3 regions of the Romboutsia sp. LXY-2 genome follow, and region 3 is predicted to be linked to each of the others. Evidence: riboswitches for the same ligand, from Rfam matches in the RefSeq annotation. Region 3 holds a riboswitch; each other region holds the start of a gene.

Region 1 (6,847 bases), on a different contig from region 3:
TTAGTTACTAGAGAAATACTTACAGGAATTCCGGTTATACGTGCTTTTAGTACAGTAGACCATGAGGAAAAAAGATTTGATAAAGCAAATATAGATTTAACTAAAACAAATTTATTTGTTAACAGAACAATGGCTTGTATGATGCCAATGATGATGTTAATAATGAACCTTATTACGTTATTAATAGTATATAAAGGTGCATATAGTATTGATTCAGGTGCAATGCAGGTTGGAGATATGATGGCGTTTATGCAATACACAATGCAAATAATAATGTCATTCTTAATGATATCTATGGTTTCAATAATGTTACCAAGGGCTTCTGTATCAGCAACTCGTATAGATGAAGTATTAACTGCTAATTTATCTATACAAGATCCAAAAGAAGAACAAAAATTTGATGACAATAAAAAAGGTGTTGTTGAATTTAAAAATGTTTCATTTAAATATCCGGATGCTGAAGAAAATACAATATCTAATGTTACATTTACAGCTAAGCCAGGTCAAACTACTGCATTTATAGGTAGTACAGGTAGTGGTAAATCTACATTAGTTAATCTAATACCGAGATTATTTGATGTAAGCGATGGTGAAATATTATTAGATGGTGTAGATATTAGAAGTGTATCTCAGCATGAATTAAGAAATAAAATAGGATATGTACCACAAAAAGGTGTATTATTCAGTGGTACTATAGAATCTAATATAAAATATGGTAAAGAAAATGCAAGTGAAGAAGAGATGATAAAAGCGGCAAGAATTGCTCAAGCTACTGAGTTTATAAATGCTAAGCCAGAAGGGTATTCTACAGAAATATCTCAAGGTGGAACTAACGTATCTGGAGGACAAAAGCAAAGATTATCGATTGCAAGAGCAATAGCTAAAGATCCAGAAGTTTATATATTTGATGATAGTTTCTCGGCACTTGACTATAAGACAGATACTACCCTTCGTAAAGCATTAAAAACTGAAATATCAGATAGTACAGTATTAATAGTAGCTCAAAGAATAAGTACTATTTTACATGCAGAACAAATTATTGTTTTAGACGAAGGTAAAGTAGTAGGAATAGGAACTCACCAAGAGCTTCTAAAAAATTGTGAGGTTTATAACCAAATAGCTTTATCACAACTTTCTAAGGAGGAGCTAGCACATGAGTAATGAAAAACCAAGAAGAGGTATGGGGGGCCCAATGGGGAGACCTGGTATACCTGGAGAAAAAGCAAAAGATTTTAAAGGTACAATGAAAAAATTAGGCTCATATTTAGCAAAATATAAGCTTTCAATAATTATAGTAATAATATTCGCCATCGGAAGTGCAGCCTTTTCAATAGTTGGGCCTAAAATATTAGGTAAAGCAACAACTAAAATATTTGAAGGCTTAGTAGGGAAAATTTCTGGTGGTTCAGGGATAGACTTTGATGCAATAGGAAAAATAATTGCAACATTAGTAGTTCTTTATTTAATTAGTGCGGCATTTTCATTTGTTCAAGGATATATAATGAGTGGTATTTCACAAAAAATATCTTACAATTTAAGAAAAGACTTATCTACTAAAATAAATAGATTGCCAATGAAATACTTTGATACAAAAACTCATGGAGAAGTATTATCTAGGGTTACTAATGATATTGATACCTTAAGCCAAAGTTTAAATCAAAGTATGACACAATTAATATCTTCTGTTATCACATTAATTGGGGTATTAATAATGATGTTATCAATAAGCGTTAGTATGACATTAGTTTCAATGATAATATTACCAATATCAATGATATTAATGTCTGTAATAGTTAAGAAATCACAAAAGCACTTCAAAGCTCAACAAGAATATTTAGGTCATGTTAATGGTCATGTTGAAGAACTTTACGGTGGACACAATATTGTAAAAGTATTCAATGGAGAAGAAAAAGCTACTGAAGAATTTGATAAGCTAAATGAAACTTTATATAATTCAGCATGGAAATCTCAATTTTTATCTGGTATGATGCAACCTATAATGATGTTCATAGGAAATCTAGGATATGTTGTAGTTTCTATAATGGGTGGATATTTAACTATAAGAAACAGTATTGAAGTTGGAGATATTCAATCATTTATTCAATACGTAAGAAACTTCTCTCAACCTTTAGCGCAAATAGCTCAAGTTGCTAACTTATTACAATCTACAGCTGCAGCTTCTGAAAGGGTATTTGAATTCTTAGAAGAAGAGGAAGAAGATCAAACTGTAGAAAATCCAGTTTCAATAACTAATTTAAATGGTGAAATAGACTTTAAAAATGTTAACTTTGGATATAAATCAGACAAAACAATAATAAATGATTTTACAGCTCACGTTATGCCAGGCCAAAAAGTTGCAATAGTAGGCCCAACAGGTGCAGGAAAAACTACTATAGTTAAACTTTTAATGAGATTCTACGATGTAAATAGTGGATCAATAATGATAGATGGAAATAACCTTAAAGATTTTAACCGTAATGAACTAAGAGAAATGTTTGGTATGGTACTACAAGATACATGGTTATTTAATGGGTGTGTAAAAGAAAATATTAGATATGGTAAGCTTGATGCTACTGATGAAGAAGTTATAAAGGCAGCTAAAGCAGCTCATGTTCACCACTTTATTAAAACATTACCAGGTGGATACAACATGGAGCTAAATGAAGAATCAAGTAACGTATCTCAAGGTCAAAAGCAGTTATTAACGATAGCACGTGCTATACTAGCTGATCCTAAGATATTAATACTAGATGAAGCTACAAGTTCTGTTGATACGAGAACAGAAGTATTAATACAAAAAGCTATGGAAAACTTAATGGAAGGAAGAACAAGTTTTGTTATAGCTCATAGATTATCAACAATAAGAGATGCAGATTTAATACTTGTTATGAATAATGGAGATATAGTAGAGCAAGGAAGCCATGAGGAACTTTTAGAAGCCGGTGGATTCTATGCTAACTTATATAATTCTCAATTTGAAAGAGACGATGTAGAAGCTGTATAAAAAGTTTGATAAAAAGCAGAAGATTAGAGACACCTTAAATACATTAGTATTTGAGGTGTTTTTTACATAAAAAAATTTAGAAGAAAGTTATTAAAAAACATAAATATGAGAATTTGATTATAAATAAAAACTAATATATAATTAGAATTTAAGATAGGAGTGATAAAATGAAATTTAAAGATTTTAAATATAAAAGACCCTGTTATGAAATAGTTAAAGAGGAATTTTTAAAAATAATTAGGGAAATTAATGAAAGTGATACATATGAGATTCAAAGTAAAAATATAAATAAGCTTAATGAACTTAGAAATGATATAAAAAGTATATCAACTATAGCATCCATAAATTATAGTATTAATACACAAGATACTTTCTTCAAAGAAGAAAGAGAATATTGGGATGAATATTTACCATACTACGATGAATTAAATTCGTACTTTTATAAATCCATTGTAAATTCAAAATTTAAAGAAGATATTATTAATGAGTATGGAATGCAATTTTATAAAATTGCAAGTTATTCATTAAAATCTTTCTCTTCTGAAATAATAAATGAACTTCAAGAAGAAAACAAGCTATGCTCAGAATATACTAGATTACTTGCAAGTGCTAAAATACATTTTGATGGAGAAGATAAAAATCTTTCAGGGATTCAAACATATATGATATCGAAGGATAGAGATGTTAGAATTAAATCATCAGAAGCTTTTTATAGATATTTTGAGGAAAATGAAGAAAAATTTGATGATATATTCGATAAGCTAGTTAAAATAAGAGATTCAATTGCAAGAAAGCTTAAATTTAATAACTTTGTAGAGCTTGGTTATATAAGAATGATGAGAACAGAATATGATTCTAATATGGTAAAAGTATTTAGGCAACAAGTTCTTGATTATATAGTTCCGGTAGCATCAAAACTTTACAAAAAGCAAGGAAAAAGATTAGGAATAGATAAACTTACTTATGTAGATGAAAATATAGAGTTTTTAAGTGGTAATGCTAAACCAAAAGGAAATGATGAATATATAATTAATTGTGGGCATAAGATGTATGCAGAGTTATCTAAAGAAACTAAAGATTTCTTTGAATTTATGTTAGAAAATGAGCTTATGGATTTAGTTACTAAGCCGAATAAAGGTGCAGGAGGATATTGTACTTATATTCCAAAATATAAATCACCATTTATTTTCTCTAACTTTAATCAAACAGCAGATGATATTGATGTACTTACACATGAAGCAGGGCATGCTTTTCAATTATATATGTCAAGAGATATAGAAATGCCAGAAATAAACTTTCCAACACTAGATAGCTGTGAGATACATTCTATGAGTATGGAGTTTATAACTTACCCATGGATGGAATTATTCTTCAAGGAAGATAGCGATAAATATAAATTTGCTCATATGTCAAATGCTATAAAATTTATTCCTTATGGGATTGTAGTAGATGAATTCCAACATGTTATTTATGAAAATCCAAAACTTAGTAAAGATGAAAGAAAGAAAGTTTGGAGACAAATAGAAAGTAAATATCTGCCTCATAAAGATTATGAAAATAACGAATTTTTAGAAAAAGGAGGCTGGTGGTTTAAGCAAGGGCATATTTTCAAAAATCCTTTTTACTATATAGATTATACATTGGCACAAATTTGTGCACTTCAATTCTTTGAAAAAACTATGAATGATAATACTAATGCTTGGAATGACTATTTAAATATATGTAAGGTTGGAGGAACTAAATCATTTTTAGAAATAATCGACATAGGAAATTTAAAATCACCTTTTGAGAAAAACTCAGTTGAAAATGTAATTAATTATATTAGTGATTGGTTCGACAAAATTGATGACAAAAAAAAATAATTATTTATTAAAATATATAAAAAAACATACAAAAATATAAAAGAATATATAAATCTTCATAGAAAATATCAATAAATTTAAAAAAATATATAGATAAAAATGATGGTTAAAAATATTGAAATTTGAACATTTCATGAGAAAATTTTAACAAAAACATCAAAACAATGGTAAAAAAATGGAAAAATTATTATTGAAACATATTAGAAAAGGTTATATACTACAAGTATAAAGACAAATAAGTCTTAAATACACATCACTTAAGAAAGTCAAAATATAAAAATTTACCGGTTGAAGAACATGGAAGACAACTTCTGAAAAGGAGTGACCGAAGGGACAAATTTGAATCTATCCAAGAAATTCAAATGAAATTCTCAGGTAAAAGGACTGTGTTTGGACGGATCTCTGAACAATGATTATTTACAGAGGGTACAATTGGAATTGTGCCCTCTGTTTTTTGTTAATAAAAACTTAAGAAAGAGAGTGGGATATATGTTAATAGTTACAAATAACCCAATGGTAAAAGAAAATACATTAAATAGAGAACTTTTATTTAAAGAGTTGACTTACGTACAAATACTAGAGGAATGTAGAAACTTAATACATTCTGGTTATGAACTTTTAACACATCCATTATACGGGAGTGTTAAGCCAAATGAGACACCATATCGAAGCATAATTTTAAAAAAAGCAAATAACCTAGATATAAATTCAGTGACATTAATAGAAGACGCAATAGCAACAGCAATGAAATTCCAAGGCAATAAAGTCACTCCTAACTGGCCAGAAAGAGTTATGGATGATTTTAAAGTAATAGATTTTGACATTTTCAGTAATACATTACAACGAATAGAGTATGTATAACAAATTACAAGGGGGATGTAGAGAAATGGAAAACGTTTATGACATAGTTATAATTGGTTGTGGACCAGCAGGATTATCTGCAGGATTATATGGGGCTAGAGCTAAACTAAAAACTTTAATATTAGAAAAAAGTAAAACGGGTGGACAAATAGTTACTACTCATGAAATAGCAAACTATCCAGGTTCAGTACCAAATGCTTCAGGACCAAGCTTAATAGCAAGAATGGTTGAGCAATGTAAGGACTTTGGAGCTGAAATGGTTAAAGATAATATAGTAGAAGTTGATTTTAGCCAAGATATAAAGGTATTAAAGGGTGAAAAAGAAGAATATAGAGCTAAAGCAGTAATAATAGCTACTGGAGCTACTCCTAAAAAAATAGGATGTCCAGGTGAAATAGAACTTACTGGTAAAGGAGTATCTTACTGTGCAACTTGCGATGCAGATTTCTTTGAAGATTTCGAAGTATTCGTAGTTGGAGGCGGAGATAGTGCTTTAGAAGAAGGTATGTACTTAACTAAGTTTGCTAGAAAGGTAACAATAGTACATAGAAGAGATGCATTTAGATGTGCTAAATCTGTTGAAGAAAAAGCTAGAGCTAACTCTAAGATAGAGTTTATGTTAGATACAGTAATAGAAGAAATAAAAGGTGATGGAATAGTAGAATCAGTAGTATTTAAAAATACTAAGACTGGTGAGACTAATGAGTACTTTGCAGATGAAGAAGATGGAACAATGGGAATATTTGGTTTCGTTGGTCTAGATGCTCAAACTAAATTATTTGATGGGCATATAGAAATGGATGAAAAAGGATATATCTTAACAGATGCAGATATGAGAACTAATGTCGAAGGCGTTTTCGCAGCTGGGGACTGTAGACAAAAAACTTTAAGACAGGTAGTAACTGCAACTAATGATGGGGCTATCGCTACTATAGTAGCTGAAAAATATATTGAACATAAATTTAGCCATGAAGAAGCTACAGTATAAAACTTTGATTATACTAAACTAAAAATTCTATAAAAACTAAGGGGGTTTTAAAATGTTAGCATTAGATAAAAGCACTTTTGAAGAAGAAGTATTAAAAGGTGAAGGAATAATATTTGTTGATTTCTGGAGTGA
Region 2 (6,847 bases), on a different contig from region 3:
TGATTCTCTTAAACCAGGAGGTTATTTGATAATTGGAATGTCTGAAAGTTTATCTAATATTAAAACTGATTTTGAGCGTGTAAAGCCTTCAATATATAAAAAGAAAATATAGGTGAAGTAGAAGTAAAAAAATATGAAAAAGTATTTGTTAGCTAATTGTGAAGCATTTATATGTATGATATCTAAAAAGTAAATATATACAATAATTAACAAATAATACTTTTTATTAATATGGAAATTATGTATAATTATTAATAGCAATGGGTTATAAATAATATTTTAATCAAATAGATTTATGTACATAATTATAGTATTTTTAAAAATAGAAACAAGTGAAAACAAGCAAATATATGGAAAAAATCAGATAAGATGGAGGCAATATTATGAAAAGAGTATTAATCGTAGATGATGCGGCATTTATGCGTATGTCCATTAGAAATATGCTTGAAAAGCATGGATTTGAAATAGTAGGTGAGGCCGAAAATGGTTTAATGGCAATAGAAAAATATAATGAACTACAACCGGATGTAGTAACTATGGATATTACTATGCCAGAAATGGATGGATTACAAGCACTAAGAGAAATAAAGAAAATTGATAAAGGGGCATCCGTTGTTATGGTATCAGCACTAGGTCAAGAAGCTAGGATGAAAGAAGCAATTATTTATGGTGCCAAAGGTTTTATAGTAAAGCCTTTTAAAGAGGAAATGATTGTATCAGCTTTATCTAAATTATAATAGGGATGTCGCACTAAAAAATAGGGCGACGCCCTTTTTTGATAAGTATCAAAAAATCACTGCCTGTGATATAAAGTACCTCCATATGTAGACCGATGTCAGTATTTCTATTACTATTTTTCTAAATAAATTATTTATCTTAGCCGTCAATTCTTTGACGATTACGAAACTGTTACTAATTTGTAAGATTTATTATTATATTTTTCTAGTATAATTTATTTTAGCGAATAACCGACGAAATTAGACAATAATAAAGGGGGGTGCCTTATTTTGAGGAAAAAACAACAAAATATTTATACTAGAAAAAAGAAAAATAACTTTAAAAAAGTAGCAACTATAGTTATAGGGTCATTAATAGTTATAGGTGTGTCAAATACAGTAATAGCTTATGTTGGAGAACAAAGAGAAATTAGGTTAGAAGAAGAGAGAATAGCAGAAGAAAAAAGAATAGCAGAAGAAAAAAAGCGTAAAGAGGAAGAAGAAAAGAAAAAATACATGGTTGGAGTTAACCATGAAGCTAAAAAATACTCTTATGATGCAAAAATAATAGGAGAAAAGCTTAGTAAGTATGATTATTCTAACAATGGGGAGAAAATTGTATTTTTAACTTTTGATGATGGATCTTCTACAACAGTTACACCTAAAGTATTAGATATACTAGAAAGTGAAGATGTAAAGGCTACTTTCTTTGTAACAGGTCAAAACATTGAAAGAGGTGGAGATGCTGCTAAAGAAATAGTTAAGGACGTTTTTGAGCAAGGTAATGCAATAGCAAATCATTCATATAGTCATGATTATAAGAAGCTATATCCTAATAGAACAGTTGATGTTGAGGCTTTTAAGGAAGACTTTAAAAAGACTGATGATTTATTAAAGGATATATTAGGGCCATATTTCTCGACTAGAGTATTAAGATGCCCAGGTGGACACATGTCATGGAAGGGCATGGATGCTTTAGATGCACACCTTGAAGAAAATAACCTAGTATCAATTGACTGGAATGCACTTAATGCTGATGCTGAAGGAAAAAGAAAAGATGCTAAAAAACTTGCAGAACATGCAATAAGAACTTCTGAAGGAAAAGAAATAGTAGTACTATTAATGCATGATACTTATGGAAAGGAAGAAACAATGAAAGCTCTTCCTGAAATAATAAAATACTACAAAGATAACGGATATACATTTAAAACATTGGCTTAACAACTTTGGTCGGACTAAGTATTAAATCAATTCACAAATTAAATATATAAATAAAAAATACTGGATTAAATTAAAATCCAGTATTTTTTATTTATATAGAACTCGTAATAACTTATGATATGTAGTAACTTTTTATTGTATTTTAATAAATTTAATCTATTCTTAAGAAAATCTTAAGATTTTAGTAGGGTTTTTCTTAAGAATTAAATATTATAATATACTTGAGTTTGTAATGATAACATATAAGTAAGTTAGGAGAGAGTTGGGGAGTGTTAAAAAATATTAATAATTATAGCGTTAAATTAATTAGAAGTAAATCATTAATATATAACTGCATATTTATTTTAAGTATGTTTACCATAGTCCAAATAATAGGAGTAGCTGTCTGTTTTAGGTTTTTAAGTGGAAGATTGAGCATGACATTAGGGCTAATGTGTTTATTAAACTTTCTATTATATAAATTTCTTAAATTTTAGAAATAGTATATGCAATCACAAATTGAGCAATTAAAATTTTTTACATAAAAGGCTATATCAATATAATATTGATATAGCCAGTTTTTTGGTTACTTTAAACATTCTATCTTTAATATTCTATTGTATTTTAATATAATATCTTCTAGAGGTTCATTGTCTTTAAGTATAGTGCCTTCTACAAATCCAATGTCTTTATATGTTTTTACTATCTTAATAATATCCTTTTTTATTAAAATACATTGATCGTTTAATTTTAACGAACAGTATGTTATTTTAAATATTTTAATTTTACTTTTATCAATAGTTTCATAAAGAAGATCAGGTGATATATACTTCATTGTTGGATCCGGTCTCATATTATCACTCCTAGATGTAAGATAAAAATATGTCTATATTTTAAAATATGAAAAGGATGTAGCAAAGTTACTAGTTCAAAATATTATTATAAAAATTAAGACGCAGACTTCATAGAATTTTTCGAGTCTTCATTTCTTTTTAAATACTCAAAGTACTTTTTAGTTTCTGATATTACAATTGGAGATAATATAATAAGTGCGATTAAATTAGGTAAAGCCATAAGTCCATTTACAATATCAGCTATTATCCAAACCACTTCTAGTTTTAAAAATGCTCCTAATAGAACCATTAAAACGAAAATTACTCTATATAAATTAATTCCTTTTACTCCAAATAAAAACTCATAACATCTTTCTCCATAGTAACTCCAACCAAGAATTGTTGTAAATGCAAATAAGCTTAAACTAATAGTCAAGAATAAAGGTCCTAATGTTGGTAGTACAGAACTAAAAGCGGCTTGTGTCATTAAAGCTCCATTAAATTCTGATTGCCAAACACCTGAAAGTATAAGTGTAAACCCAGTAAGAGTACATATAATTAGACTGTCTATAAATGTACCAGTCATTGAAATTAAACCTTGTTCTGCAGGCCACTTTGTCCTTGCAGCAGCGGCAGCTATAGGAGCGCTTCCCAAACCAGACTCATTAGAGAATACACCACGTGCAACCCCATTTCTTATTGCCATGGAAACTGTAGAGCCTAAAAATCCACCAATTGCAGCAGATGGACTAAATGCACTTTTAATAATTAATATAAACGTTTCTGGTATTTGATTAAAGAAATTAACAACTACAGCTAAACATATTAATATATATATTATAGACATGGTTGGGACAACCTTACTTGCTACATTAGAAATACTTTGTAGTCCACCAAAAATCACAAATCCAACTATTATGGCTAAAACTACGCCAGTTATTCTTGGATCGATACCAAAGCTACCATTAATAGAATCGGTTATTGAATTAACCTGAGTAAATGTTCCTATTCCAAGAAGAGCAACTAATATACCGCTTATTGCAAAAAATACAGCAAGAGGTCTATACTTATTACCCATACCATTTACTATATAATACATAGGACCACCTGATATCTGACCATTGTTATCTCTAGTCCTATATTTTATAGCTAGTACACCTTCAGCGTATTTTGTTGCCATTCCAAAGAATGCAGCCAGCCACATCCAAAATAAGGCACCAGGACCTCCAGCTTTTATTGCAGTGGCAACCCCTACAATATTACCTGTACCTACTGTTGCAGCAAGTGCTGTACATAAAGCACCGAAGCTTGATATGTCTCCGCTACCACTATTCTCAGCCTTAAAAATTAGTTTAATAGCTTTAGGTAGCTTTAAAACTTGAATGATCCCAAGTTTCACCGTAAATAAAATTCCTGTCCCCACAAGTAGAATTAATAGTGGTGGACCCCATACAAATGAGTTTACATTACTTAATACATCAATTAAATTCATAAAACACCCCTTAAAGTAAATTATAGTGATGAACAACTCCAAATAAAATTTCGGGAATGAATTAATTGACAGGAAACTAATATAAAATTAGATATGATTTAGTAGTGTAATAAAAAAAGCTAAATTGAAAATAATCAATTTAGCTCTGGATACACTTTAACTATGGTATAAGATTATAAATAACCATAGTAAAAATCCCTGTCCTTTTGCCTGAGAGATTGAGCGAATTGCTTTGCCCCTTCGGCGCCCTATATGGGTCTCTCCAGAGTTTCCTAAGCTTTACAGTCACTACTTATAAAAAGTACCTGATATTATTAATCCTTCGGTGTGCACATGGCATCTCTTCTATAAAGCCTCAAACGGAATATGTTGTTGTCGCATTACTTATTACTAATCTAATACAAAAAATACATGATTGTCAATAATAAAATAAATAATAGGATATAATTTATGTAAATATAATAGCAATAAATATTTACATAGTTTATTATAGTAATATGAAAATAATAAGCAAATAGTAAAAATAGAAGAGGTAAAAATTATGTCAAAAACGTTAGTACTAGCAGAAAAACCTTCAGTAGGAAGAGATATAGCTAGAGTATTAGGATGTAAAAATGATAAAAATGGATATATAGAAGGGCCGAAATATATAGTAACCTGGGCTTTAGGTCATTTAGTTACATTAGCAGACCCCGAGAGTTATGGAGATAAATATAAATCTTGGGACATGGAAGATCTCCCTATTGCACCTAAAACCTTAAGAACTGTAGTTATAAAAAAGACTGGAAAGCAGTTTAATACAGTTAAATCTCAAATGAATAGAGACGATGTAGGTGAAATAGTTATTGCAACTGATGCAGGTCGTGAAGGAGAGCTTGTGGCAAGATGGATAATAGATAAAGTTAATGTTAATAAGCCACTTAAACGCCTTTGGATTTCATCAAATACTGATAAAGCAATAAAGGATGGGTTTGCAAAACTAAAAGATGCTAAAGAGTATGAAAATCTGTATTATTCAGCAGTTGCAAGATCTGAAGCAGATTGGATAGTAGGTATTAATGCAACACGTGCACTTACTACTAAGTACAATGCTCAGTTATCTTGTGGAAGAGTGCAAACTCCAACATTAGGTTTAATACTTCAAAGAGAAAAAGAAATTAGAGAATTTAAGCCAAGAGAATATTATACTCTAGAGCTTACAGCATTAAAAGGAAATAGTGATATAAAGTTATTTTGGCAAAATAACAATAGTTATTCAACTTTTAATAAAGAAATAATTGAGAAGATTGAGAAAAAGGTTAATGGTAAAGATGTTAATATAGTTGAAGTTAAAAATAATAATAAAAAGCAGTATTCTCCGGGACTTTATGATTTAACTGAGTTACAAAGAGATGCTAATAAAATATATGGATATTCAGCAAAAGAAACATTATCTATAATGCAAAAGCTTTATGAGCACCATAAAGTTCTTACATATCCAAGAACAGATTCAAGATACTTAACTAGCGATATTGTAGATACTATTAAAGATAGAATAAAGGCTGTAAATGTTAGTGATTACTCAAAAGTTTGTAATAAAGTACTAAAGACAGGTATTAAGGTGAATAAATCTTTTGTCGATGACTCGAAAGTTAGTGACCATCATGCAATAATACCTACAGAAGAAAAAGTATTTTTAGGTGAGCTAAGTGAGAAGGAAAGAAGAATATATGATCTTGTTGTAAAAAGATTCTTATCTGTTTTATTGCCACCATATGAATATATTCAAACAACAGTTAAAGCTCAAGTAGAAGATGAAACTTTTGTTACTAAGGGCAATAATGTTGTAAACCTAGGCTGGAAGGAAAGCTACAAATCTTATGAAGAGGAAGAGGTTTATGAAAGCCTTCCAATACTTAAAGTTGGAGATGTTTTAAGCACAACTAAAGTTAAAATAAATATAGGTAAAACAAATCCACCAGCATTTTTAAATGAAGGTACTTTACTAACTGCGATGGAAAAAAATAACCTAGGGACAGTAGCAACAAGAGCCGATATTATAGAAAAACTTTTCAATTCTTTCTTAATAGAGAAAAAAGGAAAAGACATTCATGTTACTTCAAAGGGAGTACAATTATTAGACTTAGTCCCAAAAGATTTAAAAACTCCGGAATTGACTTCTGAATGGGAAGCAAAACTACAGAAAATATCTAATGGAAAGTTAAGTAAAAATAAATTTATTGATGAAATGAAGAACTATTCAAGTGATATAGTTAAAGAAATCAAGAATAGTGAAAGTAAGTTTAAACATGATAATTTAACAAGAAATAAATGTCCAGAGTGTGGAAAGTTTATGCTTGAGGTAAATGGGAAGAAAGGTAAAATGTTAGTTTGCGAAGATAGAGAGTGCAACACTAGAAAAACTTTATCACAAACTACAAATTCAAGATGTCCAAATTGCCATAAAAAACTTGAACTTCGTGGAGAAGGTGAAGGAAGGATATTCACTTGTAAGTGTGGTTATAGAGAAAAATTATCAGCTTTTAATAAAAGAAAAAAAGAAGAAAAAAATAAGGCATCTAAAGGTGATGTTAAAAAATATTTAAATAATCAAAATAAAAGTCAAG
Region 3 (6,847 bases):
GCTTACTTATACCCTCTACTTCACATACACCTTGATTTCCATAAACAATAAATTCTCCAATTTTATACATATTAACGTTTCCTAACTTGTTCTGTATTTTTATATCTTTTTCTGACAATCTTAGTTTTGCAATTATATATAAAAAAGACCCTTTTAGGATCTTCTTTAATGCTATATATTATTAACATATATAGGTTTTTGTTTTTTCGTTTTCTTACTAAGTTTTATTATATCATATTTTTAAGTAAATAGATATCTTTTCATTAATCAAACTTAACGTAAACTATTAAGCGCTTATCCATATGTATGATTCCAGAACATATAACGAATTAGTTGCTTATTAGTTCTGCTATTAAATTACGCAATAAAAATCCTCTACATAACCATTTTGTTTTGCAGAGGATAAATAATTTCAACTATAAATCACATGGATTTTTAGTTCCAAGTAAGTATTGGATTTTTTACTGCCCTAGCTTCATCTATTCTTTTTACATTGGTATTATGTGGTGCAGTTTTAACTAGTTGTGGATTATCTTCTATTTCCTTGGCTATTTTTACCATGGCATTAATAAATTCGTTTAATGTTTCTAGATTTTCTGTTTCAGTTGGCTCGATCATAATTGCTTCATTTATTATTAAAGGAAAATATACTGTAGGTGGATGATATCCATAGTCTAGTAACCTTTTAGCTATATCCATAGTTTTAACGCCACTCTGCCCTTTACCTATTCCACATAAAACAAATTCATGTTTACATACTGTATCTATAGGTAAATAATAGTATTCTTTTAATTTTTCTTTTAGATAGTTTGCATTTAAAACTGCAACTTGACTTGCTTCTTTTAAGCCTTCTTTTCCCATAGTTTGTATATAAGTATATGCTTTTACTAATACCCCAAAATTTCCATAGAAGTTTTTAATTTTACCTATTGATTTAGCTTTATCGTAATTTAATATATATTGATCTTCATTTTTTTCAATTATTGGAACTGGTAAAAATGGTATTAATTCTTTTTTTACTCCTACTGGACCACTCCCAGGCCCTCCTCCTCCATGAGGAGTTGAAAATGTTTTGTGAAGATTTAGATGAACTACATCAAATCCCATATCTCCAGGTCTTGTTATTCCCATGATAGCATTCATATTAGCTCCATCATAGTATAAAAGCCCTCCAACATCATGAACTAAAGTTGCTATTTCCTTAATGTTTTTTTCGAATAGTCCAAGGGTACTCGGATTAGTAAGCATTAGTGCAGCTACGTCTTCATCCAAAGCTTCTTTTAGCTTTTCTATATCCACTGCTCCATTTTTATCAGATTCTATTTGAACTATTTTAAACCCTGCCATAGCTGCACTTGCTGGGTTAGTTCCATGTGATGAATCTGGAACAATTACCTTAGTTCTATTAAAATCTCCTTTATTTTCATGATATGCCTTTATCATCATTAATCCTGTAAATTCTCCATGAGAACCTGCTGATGGTTGCAACGTTACTTCATCCATTCCTGTTATTTCACCTAATGCTTTTGATAGGTCATACATTAACTCTAAAGATCCTTGTGATGTATTTATTGGTTGATATGGGTGTATATTAGTAAATGATGTGTTACTTGCCATATCTTCATTTATTTTAGGATTATACTTCATTGTACATGAGCCTAATGGATAGAAGCCTGTATCTACTCCAAAGTTTTTATTAGAAAGTAAAGTATAGTGTCTTGCTATATCCAGTTCACTAACCTCAGGTAAACCTAAGTTATCTTTTCTTAAATCCTTTGTATCTATTAAATCATTTATATTAACATCATCTATATCAAGCTTAGGAAGTGAATATGCTTTTCTTCCTGGCTTAGATATTTCTATTAATGTTTTATTGTAGTCTATCATTTTACATCCCTCCCATTATATCAACCAACTTATCAATTTCTTCTTTACTTCTTTTTTCTGTAACACATAATAAGGCTGTATTTTTTAAGTTTGGATATTCCTCTTCAACCTTATATCCGCCTAATATATCATTTTCTAATAACCTAATATTAACATCATCTATACTATCTACTGACTGTACTAAAAATTCTTTGAAGAACTTTCCTTTAAATACAGGTTTGTACTTGTTAGTTGATAACAATTTGTTGTAAGTATAGTTTGCTTTTTTTACACATTGACTTGATACTTCTTTTAATCCTTCTTTACCCATTGTAGCCATATAAATGGATGCTGTTAATGCATTTAATGCTTGATTTGAACATATGTTAGAAGTTGCTTTCTCCCTTCTTACATGTTGTTCTCTAGTTTGAAGAGTTAGTACATAAGCTCTTTTTCCATCACTATCAATAGTTTCTCCTACTATTCTACCTGGTATCTTTCTTGAATATTTTGATTTTGTTGCCATAAATCCAACATATGGACCTCCGAAGTTTAGAGGATTCCCTAAGGCTTGTGCTTCACCTACTACTATATCTGCACCTATTTCTCCAGGTGATCTTAATAAACCTAAAGAGATAGGATCTACACTCATAATAAGAAGTGCTTTATTTTGGTGAACTATGTCTTCTATTTTCTCTAAATCTTCTATTATTCCAAAGAAGTTAGGATTTTGAATTAAAACACATGCAGTGTCTTTTCCTATACTTTCACTTAATTTATGAATATCCGTAATTCCATATTCATTGCAGAAATCTACTTCTACTATTTCACATTGACCAAACTGCATATAAGTTTGTAATACTTTTCTACATTCTGGGTTAACAGTCTTAGATACAATAATTTTTTTACGCTTAGTCTGACCTACTGCCATTAGACAAGCTTCAACTGCTGCTGTTGCTCCGTCATACATAGATGCATTAGCTATTTCCATCTTTGTTAGTTCTGCGATCATTGATTGAAATTCAAAGATTGCTTGTAATGTTCCCTGGCTTATTTCTGCTTGATATGGTGTATATGCTGTATAAAATTCGCTTCTTGAAGTTATGTGATTTATAATAGATGGAATATAGTGGTCATAAGCTCCTGCGCCAAGAAAACATGTTAGATTATTTAAGCTCTTATTTTTCTCTGCTAATTTGTTTATACGTTTACTTACCTCTAATTCACTTTTACAGCTTTCTAAGTTTAAACTTCTGTTAAATTTTAAGTCATCAGGTATATCAACAAATAAATCATCTATTGATTTTAAACCCATACTTTCTAACATTATCTTTTTATCATCACTTGTTGTTGGTATATATGAGAATTGATTTATATAATTATTTATGTTGTCTTTGTTATCATCTTTATTTAAATTTTCATTTTCTTTGTTTTTATATTGTTTTTTATAAAATGGTTTTCTGATAATTTTAGCTTTAACTATTTTCTTTCTTATTGCTATTTCTATCTCCGTATCTAGCTGTGCATATTTTGAGTCAACTAATGCAAGACCTACTACTTTATTTAGTGTAGGTGATTGATACCCTGTTGTTACATATCCAATAACTTCATCATTTGCTAAAACATCATATCCATGTCTTGCAATACCTCTACCACTTATTTCAAATCCTACTACCTTTCTTTGTATTCCATTTTTCTTTTGAACCTCTAAACTTTCTTTACCTATAAATTCACTTTTATCTAATTTTACAAAATATGAAAGTCCTCCTTCTAAAGGTGAGATAGATTCACTTATTTCATTTCCATAAAGAGGCAGACATGCCTCGAATCTTAAAGTATCTCTTGCTCCAAGACCTATTGGTTTAAGATTCTCCTTTCCTATATTTAAAAGTTCATCCCAAATTTTTATTACATCTTGATTTTTACAATAAATTTCAAATCCATCTTCACCTGTATATCCTGTTCTTGAGATAATACATTCTGTATCTAGTATTTCTGCCTCTGAATCAAATGTAAAAAACTTTATTTCCTCTAAATTAATATTTACTATATTTTGTAATATTTCTTGAGCTTTAGGACCTTGAATTGCAAGCTGAGATACTTCATTAGAGATATTTGATATATCTATACTATAGTTCCCTTTATTTTCTATCATCCAGTTAAAATCTTTTTCTATATTGCCTGCGTTTATAACTAATAAATACTTTGTGTTATTAAATTTGTAAACCAATAAGTCATCAACTACTCCCCCATCTTCATAACACATTAGTGTATATATGACGTCATTGTCTTTCATATTTTCTATATTGTTTGTTATTATCTTTTGTATAAATTTCTCACTATCTACACCTTCTATCATTACTTCACCCATATGAGATACGTCAAAAATTCCTGCACTATCCCTTACTGCATGATGTTCTTTAGTCATACCTTCGTATTCTAAAGGCATATCCCATCCCCCAAACTCTAAAAACTTAGCTCCTATTTCTTTGTGTTTTTCATATAAAGTAGTTGTTTTTAGATGCGGTTTACAAATTGATTCACTCATTATAATACCTCCATTTATTTTAATTTTTTAATTTATAAAAGATTCACTTATCATACACATTTGCATTATTTAGTTCTATAAGTATAAACAAATTATGAGCCATTGAATTTACTTTGTACGTAAAAAAGAGGATATACAAGCACAACAAATAATGTTGCCTGTATATCCTCTGTTTATAGACCTGAAAGTTTCAATAATTTTCATTATTTTGCTCCTTCGGTGACTTATAGTAAGGATTATAAGTCTTTCCAGAGTTCCATCAATTAACGATATCTTTGCCTGAAAGTTTCTTTAAAAATTTGGCTATTTTTAAATTTCTTCTTCGGCTCCTAAGTATCTAGGTATCTCTCGCCAATCTCATTTGGAAAATATTTAATTTTATATTATTCTATGTAGTCACTCTAAGATTTAGAATAATATTTTTTCCTTCCCTTCCATCTCATCATCTTATCTGAAGAAATCATAGCCATACGATTATTGCACCTATACATGAGCTACATTATTAACTCCAACCTCTTCCCAATAAGCCACTTCTTCTAATCTCTTAATTATAGGCAGATGTTGAGTACATTCTCTCTCACACTTGCCACACTTTATACAGTCCTTAGCTTTTCCTTTACTATTCATTGTGTAGTTCCAGCACTCTAACCCATAAACATCCTGTATCATTTGACTGTCAGTTTTCTTAAACATTTGTTTTTCATTATAAAGAAGCATATAAGCTGATGTATTAATATCCATAGGGCAAATATTACAATATCCACATCCACTACAAGTAGCATTTAAGTGTTCTCCTAGTTTTTGTTTTATATTTTCTATATCTTCCTCAGTGTACACATCATTTTCATCAGCTATCCTACAAGCATGATCAATATCCGAAAAACTTCCAAATCCAATTAAAGATATTGTTATTTGAGGACTTCCAATATTAAATCTTAATGCAGCATCAATAGCAGTTTCTCCTTCTTTGGCTAAAAAAGATAAAGCATCCATATGCCTTGGGACTTCACCACCATTTAAAGGATTCATAGCTACTACTCCATACCCATTTTTATGAGCATGCTTGACTCCATTCCATCTATATGGGAAATTAAGTATATTTATTCCCATTGTAACACCCTCAAATTTATTATCATCTAAGACCTGTATAACCTCATCCCCTGATTGATGTGATGAGAATACTATATGATCTATTAAACCTTCTTCTTTGCACTTTAAAAGTCCTTCATATTGTCCACCTTTTTTCATTGCAAGGTTATAATGATCTATTTCTCTAAGACACCAAACATGATAAAAATCAATTTTAGGTACTCCTAATACTTTTAAAGAATTTTTCACTGCCTCTATAGATTTCTCTGCAGTATCAAATACCTTAGGCTTCCCTTTGGTTGATATGTAGAAATCTGTTTTTCCTTCTTTTATCATTTCTCTAAATGCTATTCCAAATATTTTTTCACTTCTATCATCACAATACCCTGGAGCTGTATCAAAATAGTTTATTCCTTTTTCATAGGCATATTTAACTAGTTTGGCATTTTCTTCATCACTTTTTTCTAAGTCGAATCTTAATCCACCAAATCCAACTACTGAAACACTTTTCCCTGTTTTTCCATATTCCACATATCTCATATATAATACCCCTTCTATTATTGATATCTGATACTAAAATTGTATCATATACTTTATAATAAGACATCAAAAGTCTTTGATATTATATCAATAATTTTATAAATACTAAGCTTATCCACTTGATACAAAAAAACCTCCCATAGTATCCAGATTCTGTAATTAAATCTGTAAACTATAAGAGGATTATAATTTATACTTGTAAATATTATATGATTTAAAATAACTTTATCAAATCACTAGGATAAATCTTCCCCAGATTCTAAATTTTCAACATGGACAGTAGTACAATTATTTTTATGTGCAACCAACGTAGAGCCTAATGCACCTGATATTAATGCTTTAATATCTAAACCAACTGCACCTTCTAATCCCTTTATTACCTTATCTGTAGTAGTCATGATATCTCCTACCATCTTAGCACCGTTACCTTCGCCATACATTGTTATACTATCAACATTTGCTAATGGAGCTGCTGCATTTTTAACTATCTCTGGTAATTTTTCTACTACCATCTCTATTACTGCTGCCTGTTGCATCTTATTCATAGCCTCTGCCTTTTTATCTAAACCTTCTGCCTCGGCTAATAGCTTAGCTTTTATAGCCTCTGCCTCGGCTTTACCGACTGCACTTATACCTTCAGCCTTTTTTTGCTCTGCTACTAATTCTGCTTCAGCTTTATCTTTTAATATTTCATATTCTTTTTTAGCTTTATATTGATCTACATCGGCTTCTTTTTGTTTCTCATAAGCCTCTGCATCTGCTTCTTGCATTCTTTTATACTTCTCTGCTTCTGCTTGTTTTTTG

What was found. A riboswitch is a leader RNA that binds a small molecule or an ion and turns the genes downstream of it on or off. The one in region 3 is predicted to bind glycine.
Region 1: another riboswitch for glycine. It lies ahead of ACI48P_RS12810 (GrdX family protein); the one in region 3 lies ahead of gcvPA (aminomethyl-transferring glycine dehydrogenase subunit GcvPA).
Region 2: another riboswitch for glycine. It lies ahead of ACI48P_RS12115 (alanine/glycine:cation symporter family protein); the one in region 3 lies ahead of gcvPA (aminomethyl-transferring glycine dehydrogenase subunit GcvPA).

What each region holds. Positions count from the first base shown of each region.
Region 1 is NZ_JBKFGI010000006.1:342,567-349,413, reverse strand. It holds gene ACI48P_RS12825 (ABC transporter ATP-binding protein) at 1-1,161, shown strand, start outside; gene ACI48P_RS12820 (ABC transporter ATP-binding protein) at 1,154-3,004, shown strand; gene ACI48P_RS12815 (M3 family oligoendopeptidase) at 3,172-4,866, shown strand; glycine riboswitch at 5,155-5,263, shown strand; gene ACI48P_RS12810 (GrdX family protein) at 5,356-5,727, shown strand; gene trxB (thioredoxin-disulfide reductase) at 5,753-6,715, shown strand; gene trxA (thioredoxin TrxA) at 6,768-6,847, shown strand, end outside.
Region 2 is NZ_JBKFGI010000006.1:204,523-211,369, reverse strand. It holds gene ACI48P_RS12135 (CheR family methyltransferase) at 1-112, shown strand, start outside; gene ACI48P_RS12130 (response regulator) at 384-737, shown strand; gene ACI48P_RS12125 (polysaccharide deacetylase family protein) at 1,008-1,937, shown strand; gene ACI48P_RS12120 (hypothetical protein) at 2,503-2,769, opposite strand; gene ACI48P_RS12115 (alanine/glycine:cation symporter family protein) at 2,865-4,241, opposite strand; glycine riboswitch at 4,430-4,517, opposite strand; gene ACI48P_RS12110 (DNA topoisomerase III) at 4,783-6,847, shown strand, end outside.
Region 3 is NZ_JBKFGI010000004.1:378,535-385,381, forward strand. It holds gene ACI48P_RS10115 (CarD family transcriptional regulator) at 1-70, opposite strand, end outside; gene gcvPB (aminomethyl-transferring glycine dehydrogenase subunit GcvPB) at 436-1,887, opposite strand; gene gcvPA (aminomethyl-transferring glycine dehydrogenase subunit GcvPA) at 1,889-4,414, opposite strand; glycine riboswitch at 4,672-4,775, opposite strand; gene ACI48P_RS10130 (aldo/keto reductase) at 4,898-6,043, opposite strand; gene ACI48P_RS10135 (flotillin family protein) at 6,280-6,847, opposite strand, start outside.